Regions from separate parts of the Enterobacter sp. KBR-315C3_2022 genome, predicted to be linked through region 4. Evidence: predicted binding sites of a transcription regulator. Region 4 holds the regulator's gene; each other region holds the start of a gene.

Region 1 (4,387 bases), on a different contig from region 4:
CTGCTCCCCTGCGCCAGGCCGGTTTCAATCACGTTTAAAATCCGCTTCGCCGCGGGATAGTTGCCTTTGGTTTTTTGTTCGGTTTTTTTGCTCACCGTGCTGAAAAGCAGCGCGCGGCCAAGCGGCCCGGCAAGAATGCGTTCCCGCACCGGCAGGTGACGCCTTGCCTGACGCCCCTGCAGCGCCCGTTCGACTGCCGCATCAAGCAGAATGGAATGCGGCACGACCTCGTCGACCAGCCCGACCTTCAGCGCCTGGCGGGCGCGAAGCTGCTTGCCGGTTAACATCATCTCCAGCGCCGTGCTCACGCCCACCAGGCGCGGCAGGCGCTGCGTCCCGCCGGAGCCCGGCAGCAGGCCCAGCTGCACTTCCGGCAGGCCCAGCACCGTTTTTGCATCGTCCGTACAGATTCGGCTGTGGCACGCCAGCGCCAGCTCAAGCCCGCCGCCCAGGCACGCGCCGTGGATCGCCGCTACAACCGGAACCGACAGGGCGTGGATTTCAGCCATCACCTGCTGACCCTGACGGGCGAGACCTTCGGCTTCCTGAGCGCTTTGCGCTCGGGCGATCATGTTGATATCCGCCCCGGCAATAAAGTTATCCGGCTTGGCCGAGATAAACACCAGCCCGCGAATCGCTTTATTTTCGCGAATCTGCTTTAGCATCGCGCGAACCTGAACGCCAAATTCGGCCTTCAGGGTATTCATTTTTTCATCAGGAACATCAATGGTAATCACGGCCACGTTATCGAGGCGTACCGTCAAATTAAATGCGGATTGCAGATCCATTATTCAGCCTCCAGAACCATTGCTGCGCCAAGCCCGCCCGCCGCACAGGCAGTGACGAGTCCAAAGCCTCCGCCGCGGCGGCGTAATTCATGTAGCGTTTGCGTAATCATCCGCGCGCCCGTCGCGGCAAACGGGTGGCCGTAGGCAATAGAGCCGCCCAGCACGTTGAATTTGCTCTGATCGACTTCGCCCGTGGCATGGGCGCGCCCCAGCACGTCCCTGGCAAAACGCTCGCTCGCCAGCAGCTGAATGTTTGCCAGCGTTTGCGCGGCGAACGCTTCGTGCATATCGATCAGGGTCAGATCGGCGAGCGTTAGCCCCGCGCGCTCCAGCGCCAGCGGCGTGGACCAGGCGGGACCGAGCAGCATGTCCTGCCAGACGTCGATCGCCGTAAAGGCATAGCTGCGCAGATAGCCCAGCGGCGTAATGCCCAGCTCTTTTGCGCGCGATTCCGTCATCAGAATGACCGCCGCCGCGCCGTCCGTCAGCGGCGTGCTGTTGGCCGCCGTGACCGTGCCGTGCCTGCGGTCAAATGCCGGGCGCAGCTTTGCGTAATCCGCCAGCGTCGACGCGCCGCGAATATTGTTGTCTTCAACAAGCGGCTCGCGATAGGGAGGGATATAGGCGGTCATCACCTCGTCGGCGAGCCGGCCTTCCGACCAGGCCTTCGCGGCAAGCTGGTGCGAGCGGTGCGCCAGCGCGTCCTGCTGCTCGCGGGTGATGCCGTAGGTTTTTGCCATCTGCTCGGCGGTGTCACCCATGCGCAGGCCGGTCGAATACTCGGCCACGGCGGGCGGAACGGGCATCAGGTCGCGCAGGCGCAAACGGGAGAAGAGCTTTAGCTTTTGTCCGGCGGTGCGCGCTTTGTTGGCGTCCACCAGAATCCGCGCCAGCTTTTTGCTAACGCCAATCGGCAGTACCGAAGAGGAGTCCGCCCCGCCCGCGATCCCGGCGCGAATCGTGCCCGCCATCAGGCTTTCCGCCACGTTGGCCACCGCCTGAAAGCTGGTCGCGCAGGCGCGGCTGACGCTGTAGGCGTCGGTGTGAACGTTCATTCCGGTGCCCAGCACGATTTCACGCGCGATGTTTGGCGCTTCGGGCATCTGAACCACCTGGCCGAAAACCAGCTGTTCAATTACCTCCGGCGGTATTTCGCTGCGAGCCAGCATCTCCCCCACGACCATTTTGCCCAGATCGACGGCAGGTATGCCGTGGTAGGCCGTCGCCTGACGCGCGAACGGCGTGCGCAATCCGCTGACAATGGCAATGCGGTCACCCTGTCGGGTGGTAAGCGGTAATGCCTGACTCATAACACTCCCCTGTAAAAATTTTTGCGCTAGCGCCAAAGTGGTCTGACCTGATAAGTAGTCTTAACCATTTTTTTACATTGAGCCAATCGGTGAGACGAAAAAGTGGGAGCTAAGACACAGAGAAGAAAAAGAAAATGCCCCTGCAGAGCAGAGGCATTGATGCGGTGTGTTTGCGCCCTCTCCCACGGGAGAGGCTTGGGGTGAGGGCACCAGCCCGCAGGAATTAACGCAGGCCCAGCTGGAAAATCAGCGTTTCGGCTTCGCAGGCAAACACGAAGTCGATATCCAGCTTCACGCCGCCTTCCACTTCCGTGAAGGTGGACTTGATTTCGCACGGGTCGGATTCAACATCGCGCGCGCGCTGGGTCAGCGCCGCCAGCGTTTCGTCTGCTTCTGCGCGATTGGTGAATACACGGCTGTAAGACGCGGTGCAATCGGTGTTGTCCATGATGGTACCAACATCCATACAGCAGCAAACCGGGGTTTCATCAGCACTGCATTTACTCATAGCTCAATTTCCTCTGTATTCGCGCCCTGCGCGAGATAAACACGATGCTGATATTTTACGCCCCAGCGAATGCTCTCTCCAGCCGTTAATGGCGCAAAATCGGATAAGTGACCAATATCACACTAAAAAATGATCTAAAACAAAATTCACCCTTTTGAGTGAAGTGGCCTGGTCACAATTTTGCCAGCCAGATCTCGTTTCAAGAAACATGTTTGAAAATATTAATAAACATACTTGCAACATTCCGGCTGGTCGGACCTATACTCACGCCACTGGTCTGATTTGTATGTAATACCGCAGACCCTACACTTCGCGCTCCTGTTACGGTATGTAACAATTATTGAATAAAAATAACTCAATGAGGTTATGGTCATGAGCCAGAAAACCCTGTTCAAAAAGACTGCGCTGGCAGTCGCAGTGGCAATCGTCTCAACGTCCGCCTGGTCTGCGGGCTTCCAGTTAAACGAATTTTCTTCCTCTGGCCTTGGCCGCGCGTATTCCGGGGAAGGGGCTATCGCTGATGACGCAGGTAACGCCAGTCGTAACCCTGCGCTGATCATGATGTTCGATCGCCCAACCTTCTCCGCGGGTGCCGTTTATATCGATCCTGATGTCAACATTTCAGGCAAATCGCCGTTCACGGGCGCGAGCCTGAAGGCAGACAACATTGCGCCAACGGCGTGGGTGCCAAACCTGCACTTCGTTGCGCCTATTAATGAACAGTTTGGTTGGGGGGCCTCCGTGACCTCTAACTATGGTCTGGCAACCGAGTTCTCGGACAGCTACCCGGCTGGCGAATACGGCGGTAAAACCGACCTGACCACGCTGAACCTGAACCTGAGCGGCGCCTACCGTCTGAACGACAGCTGGAGCTTTGGTCTGGGCTTCGATGCGGTTTATGCCGATGCGAAAATCGAGCGTTATTCCGGCGAGCAAACTGCGGCCCTGCCGAAAAACAGTAACAAGATAGCCAGCCTGAAGGGCGATGAGTGGGGCTACGGCTGGAACGCCGGCATCCTTTACGAGCTGGATAAAAATAACCGCTGGGGTCTGACCTATCGTTCAGAAGTTAAAATCGACTTCGACGGCGATTACAAAAGCGGCATCCTGAGCCCGGTTAACGGCCTGGTTCCGGGCGCAGGCACCACTATTCCTTGGGGCACGTCTAACCAAACCGTTCCTGGCTCCCTGTCTCTGCATCTGCCAGAAATGTGGGAAATCTCCGGTTATAACCGCGTTGCGCCACAGTGGGCGATCCACTACAGCCTGGCGTACACCAGCTGGAGCCAGTTCCAGGAGCTGAAAGCCACCGGCAGCAACGGCCAGACGCTGTTCTATAAAGACGAAAGCTTCCACGATGCGTACCGCATCGCGCTGGGCACCACTTACTATATGGATAAAAACTGGACGTTCCGTACCGGTATCGCGTTTGACGATAGCCCGGTTCCGGCTGACAAACGCTCCATATCTATTCCTGACCAGGATCGCTTCTGGATCAGTGCGGGCACGACCTACGCCTTTAATGACGACGCGTCCGTTGACGTAGGCGTGTCTTACATGCACGGCCAGAAGGTTAACTTCCAGGAAGGTCCGTACGAGTTCTCCTCTGAAGGGAAAGCCTGGCTGTTCGGCACCAACTTCAACTACGCGTTCTAATCGCGGCGGGATCAAAAAAGGTGAGCATTGCTCACCTTTTTCATTTATTCCGAGTCGATATCTTTTAATTCGTTCTCGATAGCTTTAGCGTTCGGGTTCTCTTCCGGCTTCAGCTTGCCGCCGTT
Region 2 (4,387 bases), on a different contig from region 4:
TGGTGTAAACATCGAATACGCCCTGGTTGTGGGTTTTGCGGTATTCGGTGAAGATTTTTTTCAGCATTGGGTCCAGCTCGCGATTGTACGCTTTGCATGAACCTTCAACCATTTTGATGCCACCGAACGGAATGATTGCGCGTTTCAGTGGAGCTTCAGTCTGCAGACCAACGATTTTCTCGAGGGCTTTGTTGATGTAGCCAGCATCGTGAGAAGTGATGGTGGAAGCAACGGAAGTATCGAAATCAACTGGCGCGTGAGTGCGGTTTTCCAGTTTAACGCCTTCCATTACGCTGTCCCACAGCTTGGTGGTTGCGTCAGTTGCGCCAGCCAGGAAGGACTCGTCACCTTCATACGGGGTATAGTTTTTCTGAATAAAGTCACGGACGTTGACTTCATTCTGCCAGTCACCTTTAGTAAAACCTTCCCAGGCTGTGGCTAACTTTTCATTAAGCTCGGACATGTAACACCTACCTTCTTAAGTGGATTTTTTATTTACTGCCTGAGACAACCATTAATGATGATTGTCGCCACGCAGGTAAATGACCCAGTATGTCAACCCAACTAACAGACCCCCACCGATAATGTTCCCGATAGTGACGGGGATCAGGTTATCAGTAATGAAATTCATGATAGTCAGGTGAGAGAAACTTTCCGGGGTTGAACCAACTGCAGTCCAGAACTCCGGGCTCGCAAAGTTGCGGATAACAATCCCCATTGGGATCATAAACATATTCGCGATACTGTGCTCGAAGCCGCTGGCAACAAACATCGCAACCGGCAGAACCATAATCATGGCTTTGTCCATCAGGCTACGACCCGAGTAGCTCATCCAGACCGCCAGGCAGACCATCAGGTTTGCGAGGATGCCGAGAGCAACGGCTTCGATAAACGTATGGTGCATTTTGTGGTCAGCGGTTTGCAGGACGTTAAGCCCCCAGCCGCCGTTGGCGGTCATATACTCGCCAGAGAGCCACATCAACAGAACAAAGAGCAGACAGCCAACGAGGTTACCCACGTAGACGTTGAACCAGTTGCGTGCCAGCTGGCCCCAGGTGATTCTTCCGCTGGCTTTTGCGACCACAATCAATACCGTTGAGGTAAAGAGGTCAGCACCGCAGATGACGCAAAGAATCAAACCCAGTGAGAAGCAGATACCACCAATCAGCTTAGCGATGCCGAAAGGCATGTCGGCTGTGCCAGTGGTGGCGGTGATGTAGAAGACAAAAGCAATGGAGATGAACACACCAGCGGTAATCGCCAGGAAGAACGTGGTCATCGGATGTTTCGTTGCTTTATAGACACCCGCTTCTTCGGCCACTTTGGCCATTGCAGCTGGGAGTAAAAGATCAAAAGGGTTGTCAGCTTTCACACTAACTCTCTCTTTATTAAGTCGGCGACGAGATACTAACAAAGCATTATAGAAGAGAAATTGATATAGATCATATCTCGCCTGGCTTATAGGCCCGCTATGTGTATGGTTTTACAGCAAAAGCGGAGTAAGTTTTTGATTATCCGAATAAAAATAAATTTTAAAAGTTATGAAAAGAGTTGAATTATTTCGTTCAGCCTCCCTTAAAACAGTTAATTAAAATGGAGTATTTACCATAAAAAGTAACAGTAAAGCACAGGCAAGTATGTTTATATTTACCTTAATTTAACTTCAATATTACATTCAATTGTCATTGCTGAAAAAATATAAAAAAGGGGCAATGAAATTGCCCCGTAATATAGCCCAGGCGAGAGAATTCGCCTACTGTTGGTAATGTTATGTGCGCTTATTTTGACCAGTAAGCGGCTTTTGCTTTCTGCAGCTTCTCATAGGCTTTCAGCAGCGACTGGTGCGCAGGGAACGCCGTCAGATCGCTATCAACCGCCTGCAGGCCGTAGAACGGTTCTTCACCGCTCAGCGCCGCGCTGGCCGCTTCAACCGCCTCTGCACCGTACATCCGCACAAAGGCGTTGAGGTATTGCAGCGGCTGACGATCTTCTTCCTGCGAGAGCAGCAGCAGAGTCTGCAGGCAGCGATAGTAATTGGTGCGTTCCGCCGAGAAGACCGACTGGTTAAATTCCATCGTCCACTCCGTCCAGGCCAGAGCCTGATCCAGATCGCCGCCCGCCAGCGCCAGCATCGCTTTAAGTTCACCGATGCGCAGGGTGCACCAGCCGTTGTCTTTCCCGGTGGCCAGGCCCAGCAGCTCGCGCACGCGGGTAAAGTCATCGTGGCCTTCTTCATCCAGCTGGGCGATCAGGTTCAGGTAATCTTCTTTTTCCCATTCGCTGCCCGGCAGGGCCAGCAGCGTTTCGCGCAGGTGCGCGCCCATGCTGTTGTTCGCCAGCCACAGATCTTCCGCTGGATAGATGTCGGACATGCCCGGCACGATAATACGGCAGGCGTAAACGCCCAGATGCTCATAGTCTGCGATGTAGACTTCCTGATCTTCCGCGTCGAAGATTGCCATCAGCGTGGCGAACTCTTCTTCCGTGGTGCCCGCAAAGCTCCAGTCCACAAACGGGTAGTCCGCATCCTGCTTGAACATATCCCAGGAGATCAAACCGCTGGAATCAATGAAGTGGGTCTCGAGGTTGGTATGCTCGGCCACTTCTTCATCGTCAAAGGTCGGCGGGGTAAACACGTCGAGATCCTTCAGGCTGCGGCCCTGAAGCAGTTCGGTGACGGTACGCTCGAGTGCTACGCCAAAGTCCGGGTGAGCGCCGAAGGAGGCGAAGCAGGTTCCGTTAGCCGGGTTAAACAGTACCACGCAGATAACCGGATATTTGCCGCCCAGAGAACCGTCGTACGCGAAGATTGGGAAACCTTCTGCTTCCAGCTTAGCGATGGATTCCACCACGCCCGGATAGCGCGCCAGCACGTCAGCTGGAATTTCAGGCAGGCTGATGGACTCGGCAATAATGCGGTTTTTGATATGACGTTCGAAAACTTCAGACAACCCCTGAACGCGCGCTTCGTTGCGGGTGTTACCGGCAGACATGCCGTTAGACACATAAAGGTTACCGACGATGTTCATCGGAATGTAAACCGTCTGTTCGTCGGACTGGCGGGTGAACGGCAGGGCGCAGATGCCGCGATCCTCATTACCGGACTGCAGGTCGATCAGCATGCTGGCGGTGAGCTCGTTTTCCGGATCGTAAAACGCGCGCAGGCGAGCGTCCAGAATGCCCTCTGGCAGCGCGTCGTCTTCGCTCAGCGGGAACCATTTTTCATTGGGATAGTGGACGAACGGGCCGTTGGCGATAGTTTCGCCCAGCCAGAAATCGGCGAAGAAATAGTTGGTGGAGAGACGCTCAAAATACTCACCCAGCGCGGAGGCCAGCGCGGCTTTTTTGGTTGCACCTTTGCCGTTGGTAAAGCACAGCGCGCACTCTTTGTCGCGAATATGCACGGACCAGACGTGAGGCACCGGGTTCAGCCAGGAGGCTTCTTCGATATTAAAGCCCAGGTCGGTCAGTTTTTGCTGGAAGCGAGCGATGGAATCTTCCAGAGCGGCGTCTTTGCCGGGGATAAACGTTTGAGTCATGGCGTTCACTTTTATCGTACGTAAAGCGCGCAATGATACGGGTTTTGCGTGACGGGTGCTATCTTCGGCGAAAATAAATGCCTGAGCTATGCTTATGGCAGGTAACCTACTGTTAAGGCGTAAAAAAATGAAAGCATTCGATCTCCAGCGGATGGCGTTTGATAAAGTTCCGCCCGAGTTTTTAGGGGAAGTCGCGCTACGAAGTTTATATACCTTCGTACTGGTTTTTCTGTTTCTCAAAATCACCGGGCGGCGCGGCGTGCGCCAGATGTCGCTTTTTGAAGTTCTCATCATTCTGACGCTGGGCTCCGCGGCAGGGGACGTTGCCTTTTATGACGACGTGCCGATGGTACCCGTTTTCATCGTCTTCGTTTCGCTGGCGCTGCTGTATCGCCTGGTGATGTGGCTGATGTCTAAGAGTGAAAAGCTGGAGGATCTGCTTGAAGGTAAGCCGGTCGTTATCGTCGAAGACGGGCAGCTGGCGTGGGAGAAAGTCAAAGGTGCCAACATGACGGAGTTCGAGTTCTTCATGGAGCTGCGGCTTAACAGCGTCGAGCAGCTGGGGCAGGTGCGGCTGGCCATTATGGAAACGAACGGACAAATCAGCGTCTACTACTATGCCGATGACGAGGTTAAGCCCGGCCTCTGCATTTTGCCCGACATGCTGGTGGAGCGCTTTCGCGTGGTGCCGGAAAATGAAGAGTATGCCTGTGTAAGATGTAGCCATGTCGTTCCCATGAAGGCTGGCGATCGTCAATTGTGTCCTCGCTGCGCGAATCCGGAATGGACGAAGGTTAGCCGGGCCAAACGGCTCGCCTGACAGCCTTTTTGTCGGTTTTGTCGCGTAC
Region 3 (4,387 bases), on a different contig from region 4:
CCACGCAGTAAGAGTTGATTAAGTGTGGCCTACTCTGCTATTTCTTAAAAATGAATAATACTAACCACCTTATTCACGAATCGAGAATGCTATGGACTTAACCCAGCTTGAAATGTTTAACGCGGTGGCGCAGACCGGAAGCATCACCCAGGCGGCGCAGAAGGTGCATCGCGTGCCGTCCAACCTGACGACCCGCATCCGCCAGCTTGAGGCCGATCTCGGCGTAGAGCTGTTTATTCGCGAGAACCAGCGCCTGCGGCTTTCTCCCGCCGGGCATAACTTCCTGCGCTACAGCAAGCAGATCCTGGCGCTGGTCGACGAAGCGCGCATGGTCGTGGCCGGGGACGAGCCGCAGGGGCTGTTTTCGCTGGGCGCGCTGGAAAGCACCGCCGCCGTGCGTATTCCGGAAAGCCTGGCGCAGTTTAACCAGCGCTATCCCCGCATTCAGTTTGCCCTCTCCACCGGGCCGTCGGGCACGATGATCGACGGCGTGCTGGAGGGGACGCTGAGCGCGGCCTTTGTTGACGGGCCGCTGTCGCACCCTGAGCTAGACGGGATGCCGGTCTATCGGGAAGAGATGATGCTGGTCGCGCCCGCGGGGCACGCGGCGGTTTCCCGCGCGACGGAGGTGAGCGGCAGCGACGTCTACGCGTTTCGCGCCAACTGCTCCTATCGACGCCATCTGGAAAGCTGGTTTCACGCCGATCGCGCCACGCCGGGGCGCATACATGAGATGGAGTCTTACCACGGAATGCTGGCCTGCGTGATTGCGGGCGCGGGGATTGCGCTGATGCCCCGCTCCATGCTGGAGAGCATGCCGGGGCATCATCAGGTGGAGGCGTGGCCGCTGGCGGAAAACTGGCGCTGGCTCACGACCTGGCTGGTGTGGCGGCGCGGCGCCATGACCCGCCAGTTGGAAGCGTTTATCGCCCTGCTGAACGAGCGGCAGCCCTCACCTTAAACGTTGCGAAGAAAGATTTTGCCCTTCAGGTACAGCGTGGCCTGCCCGCCAATCAGCACGCGGTCGCCCTTCAACTCGCAGCGCAACTCCCCGCCGCGGGCTGAAACCTGGCGGGCATTCAGCAGCGTTTTGCCGAGCCTGGCGCTCCAGTACGGGATCAGCATGCTGTGCGTGGATCCCGTCACCGGATCTTCCGGCACGCCCTCGCCCGGGCAGAAGAAGCGGCTGACGAAATCATCATCCTCGCCGGGCGCGGTCACGCAGACCATTTTATCCAGCGGAACCATGGCAGAAATATCCGGCGTCAGGGCCTCTACCTGCCGCTGGCTTTCCAGCACCACCATGTAGTCACGACCGACGCGCACCTCTTTGGCGCTATCAATACCCAGCGCGCTGAACAGCAGCGCGGGCGGATTGTCCACAGCCTGCGTCTCCCACGCCGGGAAGTTCAGTGTCAGCCAGTCGCCGCTGCGCTTAACGGTTAGCTCACCGACGAAGCGCGTCGAGAAGACGATTTCAGTATGCGGGTAGTCAAGGTATTCAAAGATAACGTGCGACGCCGCAAGGGTAGCGTGGCCGCAGAGATTAATCTCATACAGCGTGGTGAACCAGCGCAGCTCAAACCCGCCGTCCGTGCGCACGAAAAAGGCCGTCTCAGACTGGTTATGCTGCTGCGCCATTTTCAGAAGCGTCTCGTCCGGGAGCCACTCCTCCAGCGGACACACCGCCGCCGCGTTGCCGCTAAAGGCCCTGTCGCTAAAGGCATCAACCAGATAGAAATCAATTTCCTGCATGCTTATATCGCCTTTTTTATTGTGTCGTTCTTTATCTTCACGGAAAACACCGCGCGCCGCCAGCGCCGGGAACGGGCAAATATTGAGATCTTCGTCACATAATGATTGAGTTTTAGCCGTTTAAGGCTTTAAGATCGTCTCCTCGTCCTTTCATCAACCAGGCCTAAATACTCCCTATGACAATGAACACGGTTTCCCGCAGGGTCGCGTGGCTACGCGTGGTCACGCTCGCCATCGCCGCCTTTATCTTCAACACCACCGAGTTTGTCCCGGTCGGGCTGCTGTCGGATATTGCGCAAAGCTTCCAGATGGAGACGGCGGAGGTCGGCATTATGCTGACCATCTACGCCTGGGTGGTGGCGCTGATGTCGCTGCCGTTTATGCTCCTGACCAGCCAGATGGAGCGCCGCAGGCTGCTGATCGGGCTGTTTGTGCTGTTTATCGCCAGCCACGTGCTGTCGTTTATGGCGTGGAATTTCACGGTGCTGGTGATAAGCCGCGTGGGCATTGCCTTTGCGCACGCGGTGTTCTGGTCGATTACGGCGTCGCTGGCCATTCGCCTTGCGCCCGCCGGGAAGCGCGCCCAGGCGCTGAGCCTGATTGCCACCGGCACGGCGCTGGCGATGGTGCTGGGGCTGCCGATTGGCCGTATCGTCGGGCAGTATTTTGGCTGGCGCACCACGTTTTTCGCCATCGGGATGGGGGCGCTGATCACCCTCGTTTGCCTCGTCAAGCTGCTGCCTAAGCTGCCGAGCGAGCATTCCGGCTCGCTAAAAAGCCTGCCGCTGCTGGTTCGTCGCCCTGCGCTGATGAGCCTCTATCTGCTCACGGTTATCGTGGTAACGGCGCACTACACGGCGTACAGCTATATCGAACCGTTCGTGCAGACGGTTGCCGGATTTAGCGCGAACTTTGCCACCGTGCTGCTGCTCATTCTGGGCGGTGCGGGGATTATCGGCAGCGTTGTTTTCGGCAAGCTCGGCAACCAGCACGCCTCCGCGCTCGTCAGCGGAGCAATCGGCCTGCTGCTGGCCTGCCTTGTGCTGCTGATGCCCGCCTCCGGCGGCGAGAATACCCTGGCTATCCTCAGCGTCTTCTGGGGCATCGCGATCATGATCATTGGTCTCGGCATGCAGGTTAAGGTGCTGGCGCTGGCGCCGGACGCAACGGACGTGGCGATGGCGCTCTTCTCGGGGATATTCAATCTCGGGATTGGCGCGGGCGCGCTGCTGGGAAATCAGATCAGCCTGCACCTGTCGATGTCGGCGATTGGCTATCTGGGGGCGATTCCAGCGGCGGTGGCGCTTGTCTGGTCGGTGCTTATCTTCCGGAAATGGCCGGTGGCGCTTGAGGAGCAGCGTCAGCAGGGGTGACGCTATTGTGCCGGGTGGCGGCTTCGCCTTACCCGGCCTACAAACCACCGACGCGATTAATAATCCCTTTCGGTATCGCCACCGAGATAGGTCACCCTATCTTCCGTCATTTTTGTCTGACAATGGTAAATATCAATTCGCGTTTGAAGCGGAACTGTTTCGGACGCGGCATCGTTAATTTTTCCGCACTTCCGCGTTTTTTCGCCAATCCACGCGCTCTGTTCTTTTTTCATCGATGCACGAACTGAATCAGGCAGAGACTTCCACAGCATATTTAAATTGCTATCAATATCACTGTAGATGTTCGCTTCCCTGATCAATTTTTTCTGCAGATCCGTCTTTTGCATCTCATCTTTGTTCAAGGCAAAGCGGGATATATTAAATAATGATTCGGAAACGAAATTATCGCCTGGGTAATCATAAGTTACAGCGATGTCTTTTTTGTTATCCGCTAAGGATAGCGAATAGGAGAATTGCTCCCACTGGACGCGGTTATTAATAACTTTGCCTCTGCCAAGGCTTATGCTGGGCAGTTTGTCCGGGAAAGAGGTCATTACCGACTGCAGTTCCGCTGGAAGCGTCAGCGAAATGGTGGCGCTACAGTTGCGCACGGAATCCTCTTTTTTGAAGGTCTTAGTGGTCACATTCTCCATAACGATGGAAATCTGGTTAGCTTTATCAACGTATGATTGAAGCGGCTTGCCGTAAAACGTTACCGGGGAAGACAAATACGTTTCCTGCAGTTTGCTGACGGCATCGCTTCTGATTTTAGCCTGAACGGCGGCAATCGAATCTTCACGGCCGCATTTAAATTCCGGCGTGGAATCAAACAGCCCGGCGCTGGCATTTAATGAATAAAGCAAGGCGCCTGAGGCGAGTAAATAACGTTTTTTCATGTCGGTATCCTGATAATAATAGACGCCGCGTACGTTACGTTATTCACTAATAGGGAACAAGTGCGGAAAAGATAAAAACACCCGCAATAACAGTCAGTTAATTAAAATTCAGAATGTATTTATATTCACAGCACATATAAAACGAACCGGGCGTGCATGAGCATCGCCCGGTATAAACATCAATGATAGGTCTTAATAATTTCCAGCACGCCGTTGATAATAAACTGCACGCCCATGCACACCAGCAGGAAGCCCATCAGGCGTGAAATTGCTTCGATGCCCCCTTTCCCGACCCAGCGCATAATCGCCCCGGAGCTGCGCAGGGACGCCCAGACGATAATGCCGATCAGGGCAAAAATCAGC
Region 4 (4,387 bases):
CCACAGCCAGACCATGCCGCCGAAGGCGATCAGGCAGCCAATCAGCGTATCAACCAGCCTGGCGACGATAAACTGTTCGCCGTTGAGCGTGAGCAATTGCAGGGTATATACCGCGGTCACCGTAAAGCCGACCATCGCCCAGCCGTAGTTTTTACGGATAATCAGGTAGCTCACCAGCGTCACCACCAGCATTCCCGCCAGCGTATACCCTTCCGGCACGTGGAAGTGCAGCGTCACGCCCGCAATAATTAGCCCCGCCATCGTGCCGCCCGCCCGGTGCAGAATGCGCACGCGCGTCGCTCCGTAGCCGTTTTGGGTAACAAACAGCACGGTCATGAGGATCCAGTACGGCTTCGGCAGGTGCAGCGCCATGCCCATCAGGCTGGCGATGCTCAGCATCACGCTGATGCGCGCGGCGTTGCGCAGGGCGGCGGACTTGAGCGACAGATAGCTTTTCAGGGCAGGCAGCAGCGGCAGGCGCTTCTGCTTGTCGGCCATCAGGTCGCGCGGATAGAGCGGGCGATGCGTGCGCAGAACGCGGGCGATGCGGCTGAAGTGCCATGCCGCGAACTGGCCAACCGGGTTATCGGGGTGCTGGCGGGCAATTTTCTCCAGCGCGCCGAGCTGTTTTTCCATGCTGAAGCGCGTGGGAAAGCGGTGATACAAAATGTCGTCGGCCAGCACGCGCAGGCGCGCCGAAACCGTCTGCGCGTTCCAGCGGATCACCGCTTCCGCGTGGCTGCGCTCGACCAGCTTCTGCACCTCCTGCGGATGGTGCAGGCTGACGGAGATGTGCTCCTGCAGGTCCAGCCCCACCTGGAAGATGCGCAGCAGCCGCTTGTACTCGTGGTTTTTATTGGCGGCGAGCATGTGCAGCTGCTGGTAGCACTGGCTGATGAGATCCACCACCTTCTGCTGGCGGGTCAGCAGCGGCGGCAGGGATTTTTCCGGGTCGGTATGCTGCGTGAGCAGGGTGTATTTGGCTTCGCAGTAGTCGGCCAGCTGCACGTAGAGCAGGCTCAGGGATTCGCGCAGCGGCTGTTCCCGCCACAGCCAGAACCAAAACCAGTTGAACACGCCGTACCACAGCGTGCCGAGGGCGTAGATCAGCAGCGGCTCCCACACCGGCATATTGCCCGCAAGGCTCAGGGTGAAGATGGCGGCGATCAGCGAGGCGGGCAGCAGGCGCGCGTGCAGGGAACTGATTTCCGCGGTGACGCCGAGCGTCATCGCCAGCACGGTTAAAATCAGCGGCAGCGGAATATCGCGCGCCAGCAGCAGCTGAACGGCGAGGCTACAGCCAGCAAACAGGCAGCCGCCAATTATAAGTCGTTTGAAAAAGCGCTTGTGCGGCGTGTCCAGCCCGGCAATGTTGCAGCAGGCGGGCACCAGGGAAAACAGCAGCCCCTGCTGGAGATGTCCAAGAATGAGGCCAACGGCCACGGGCAGGCACAACACCAGCGTTTGTCGCAGTGCGTAGTTAACTTCCGGGTGATAGATCAGCCTGCGCCACATGGGGAATAGAGACAAAAACGGCGTGACACCCTGCGGTGGCACGCCGTTTGACCGGAATTAACGGGTTCCGTAAACCACAATGGTTTTACCGTGCGCAGAGATCAGGTTCTGATCTTCCAGCATTTTCAGGATGCGGCCCACCGTTTCGCGGGAGCAACCGACGATCTGACCAATCTCCTGACGGGTAATTTTAATTTGCATGCCGTCAGGGTGGGTCATCGCGTCCGGCTGTTTCGCCAGGTTCAGCAGGGTCTGCGCGATACGGCCGGTAACGTCCAGGAAGGCGAGGTTACCCACTTTCTCCGACGTAACCTGCAGACGGCGCGCCATCTGGGAAGAAAGACGCATCAGGATGTCCGGGTTAACCTGGATCAGCTGACGGAACTTCTTGTAAGAAATTTCAGCCACTTCACATGCTGTCTTTGCACGAACCCAGGCGCTACGTTCCTGGCCTTCTTCAAACAGGCCCAGTTCACCGATGAAATCGCCCTGGTTCAGATAAGAAAGGATCATCTCTTTCCCTTCTTCATCTTTGATCAGCACTGCCACCGAGCCTTTAACGATGTAATACAACGTTTCCGCTTTTTCACCCTGGTGAATCAGCGTGCTCTTCGATGGGTACTTATGAATGTGGCAATGAGACAAGAACCATTCGAGAGTTGGGTCTGTTTGCGGTTTGCCAAGCACCATGCGCTGTTATCCTCTGTTATAAGCTGTCTCCAGAGCCATACGTTGCATCCTGACTCTGGGTTTGCAATCGAATTCTTACCCATACCTGGGAAGTCGGCCGTCTAATGTGTCGCAGCCAGTAAAGTTTGATGTCCTCTGCATACATGTGTAACGTCAATGTATTACTGTAGCATCCCGAGTGTTTTAGCATAGCTTTTGCCGCGTGTCTCCTGGTGTCTCGCTTCAGCATGATGCAGGTCGCCTTCCGTTGCGAGAAATGTAACGCACGCGTAATCTGTCACCAAAAATGCAACGTTGGAGTTAATCATTATGCAAGCGCGTGTGAAATGGGTTGAAGGGTTAACCTTCCTGGGCGAGTCCGCTTCCGGCCACCAGATTTTGATGGACGGCAACTCCGGCGATAAAGCGCCAAGCCCGATGGAGATGGTGCTGATGGCGGCAGGCGGATGCAGCGCGATTGACGTGGTGTCTATCCTGCAGAAAGGCCGTCAGGACGTGACCAACTGCGAGGTTAAGCTGACGTCGGAGCGTCGTGAAGAGGCGCCGCGGCTGTTCACGCACATCAACCTGCACTTTATCGTCACCGGTAAAGAGCTAAAAGATGCGGCGGTATCGCGGGCAGTAGACCTTTCTGCGGAGAAATACTGTTCAGTGGCGCTCATGCTGGAGAAAGCGGTGAATATTACCCATTCGTATGAAGTGATCGCGGCGTGATTTTTTGGCGGGTGGCGCTTCGCTGACCCGCCCTACAAAAGCACGACCGTAGGCTCGGTAAGCGCAGCGCCACCGGGCAACAACTACGCGATCTGCTTCCCTTCCATCAGCCGCTGTACCAGCGGCGTCATGATTAACTCCATCGCCAGCCCCATTTTCCCGCCCGGCACCACCAACGTATTCATGTGGGAAATGAAAGAGCCCTGCAGCATCGCCAGCAGCCACGGATAATCAATCCCTTCCAGATTGCGGAAATGAATCACCACAAAGCTTTCGTCCAGCGAGGGGATGCTTTTCGCCGCGAACGGGTTGGAGGTGTCCACCGTCGGCACGCGCTGGAAGTTGATGTGGGTGCGCGAGAACTGCGGCGTCAGGTAGTTAATGTAATCTTCCATGGAGCGCACCACGGAGTCCATCACCGCCTCGCGCGAATGCCCGCGCTCGCTGATGTCGCGGGTGAGCTTCTGGATCCACTCCAGGTTGACGATAGGCACCACGCCGACCAGCAGGTCAACGTGGCGCGCCACGTCGTGCTGCGGGGTGACCACGCCGCCGTGCAGCCCTTCGTAAAACAGCACGTCGGTTGGCTCCGGCAGCGGCTGCCAGGGGGTGAAGGTGCCCGGAACCTGGTTCCAGGGCACGGCTTCGTCATAGGTGTGCAGGTACTTGCGCGACTGCCCTCTGCCGGTCTGGCCGTATTCGATAAAGGTCTGCTCCAGCAGGCCGAAGTCGTTCGCGTCCGGGCCGAAATAGCTGATGTGCTTGCCCATGTCGCGCGCCTTGCGGATCGCCATGTCCATTTCGGGGCGCGTGTAGCGGTGAAAGCTGTCGCCCTCAACCTCTGCCGCCCGCAGGTTTAGCTGGGCGAAGATCTTGCGAAAGGCGAGGCTGGTGGTGGTGGTGCCCGCACCACTCGAACCCGTTACGGCAATAACCGGATGTCTGGCAGACATAGCAACTCCCTGACTGGAAAGGTGTAAAGATCAGCCGTGAAACGCGTTGCGGGGCATGATATTGACCGTTTCATGCAGTTCTGACCACACCAGCACCACGTCGCCGCTTTTCAGCTGGCGCTTCACATCGTCGACCTTTTGTTCAAGCGAACGCTCCTGTTCACCATAATCGGTGCCTTCGCGTAATACAAAGCTTTCAATCAGATTATCGAGCGTTTCGGGAGACAGATCCTGCCAGGGAATAATCATTTAGCACCTTCCAGATAAGTCGTGAGCCAGTCGGGGATGCGCGTCTCCAGCCACATTTTCGGACGGCGCAGCGTGCCGCCGACGAAGCCGACGTGCCCGCCGTACTCGGTGAGCTGGTACTGCACGTTCGCCGGTAAATGCTCGGGAGCCGGAATCGAGTGATGATCCATGAACGGATCGTCCTTCGCGTGGACGATCAGCGTCGGTTTAGTGATCTGGTTCAGCAGCGGCATCGCGCTGCACTGGCGGTAGTAGTCAATCGCGTC

Evidence for each region. Region 4 encodes CRP, which controls carbon source genes, mostly activating them, when cyclic AMP is high. Its sites were predicted from a motif close to ATGTGANNNNNNTCACAT; they were not measured.
Region 1: the regulator CRP is predicted to act here: its motif matches at 2,712-2,729, upstream of AB8804_RS03655 (YfcZ/YiiS family protein).
Region 2: the regulator CRP is predicted to act here: its motif matches at 1,431-1,448, upstream of focA (formate transporter FocA).
Region 3: the regulator CRP is predicted to act here: its motif matches at 1,838-1,855, upstream of AB8804_RS14965 (PhzF family phenazine biosynthesis protein).

The regions. Positions count from the first base shown of each region.
Region 1 is NZ_JBGKEB010000002.1:180,797-185,183, reverse strand. It holds gene fadJ (fatty acid oxidation complex subunit alpha FadJ) at 1-788, opposite strand, end outside; gene fadI (acetyl-CoA C-acyltransferase FadI) at 788-2,098, opposite strand; gene AB8804_RS03655 (YfcZ/YiiS family protein) at 2,322-2,606, opposite strand; gene fadL (long-chain fatty acid transporter FadL) at 2,979-4,262, shown strand; gene mlaA (phospholipid-binding lipoprotein MlaA) at 4,307-4,387, opposite strand, start outside.
Region 2 is NZ_JBGKEB010000003.1:126,778-131,164, reverse strand. It holds gene pflB (formate C-acetyltransferase) at 1-463, opposite strand, end outside; gene focA (formate transporter FocA) at 515-1,372, opposite strand; gene ycaO (30S ribosomal protein S12 methylthiotransferase accessory factor YcaO) at 1,779-3,539, opposite strand; gene AB8804_RS05095 (DUF421 domain-containing protein) at 3,667-4,359, shown strand.
Region 3 is NZ_JBGKEB010000013.1:77,348-81,734, forward strand. It holds gene AB8804_RS14960 (LysR substrate-binding domain-containing protein) at 92-961, shown strand; gene AB8804_RS14965 (PhzF family phenazine biosynthesis protein) at 958-1,755, opposite strand; gene AB8804_RS14970 (sugar transporter) at 1,932-3,128, shown strand; gene AB8804_RS14975 (lysozyme inhibitor LprI family protein) at 3,185-4,024, opposite strand; gene AB8804_RS14980 (MarC family NAAT transporter) at 4,204-4,387, opposite strand, start outside.
Region 4 is NZ_JBGKEB010000020.1:46,585-50,971, forward strand. It holds gene AB8804_RS18350 (YccS/YhfK family putative transporter) at 1-1,515, opposite strand, end outside; gene crp (cAMP-activated global transcriptional regulator CRP) at 1,573-2,205, opposite strand; gene AB8804_RS18360 (OsmC family protein) at 2,515-2,919, shown strand; gene AB8804_RS18365 (phosphoribulokinase) at 3,003-3,872, opposite strand; gene AB8804_RS18370 (YheU family protein) at 3,903-4,121, opposite strand; gene AB8804_RS18375 (hydrolase) at 4,118-4,387, opposite strand, start outside.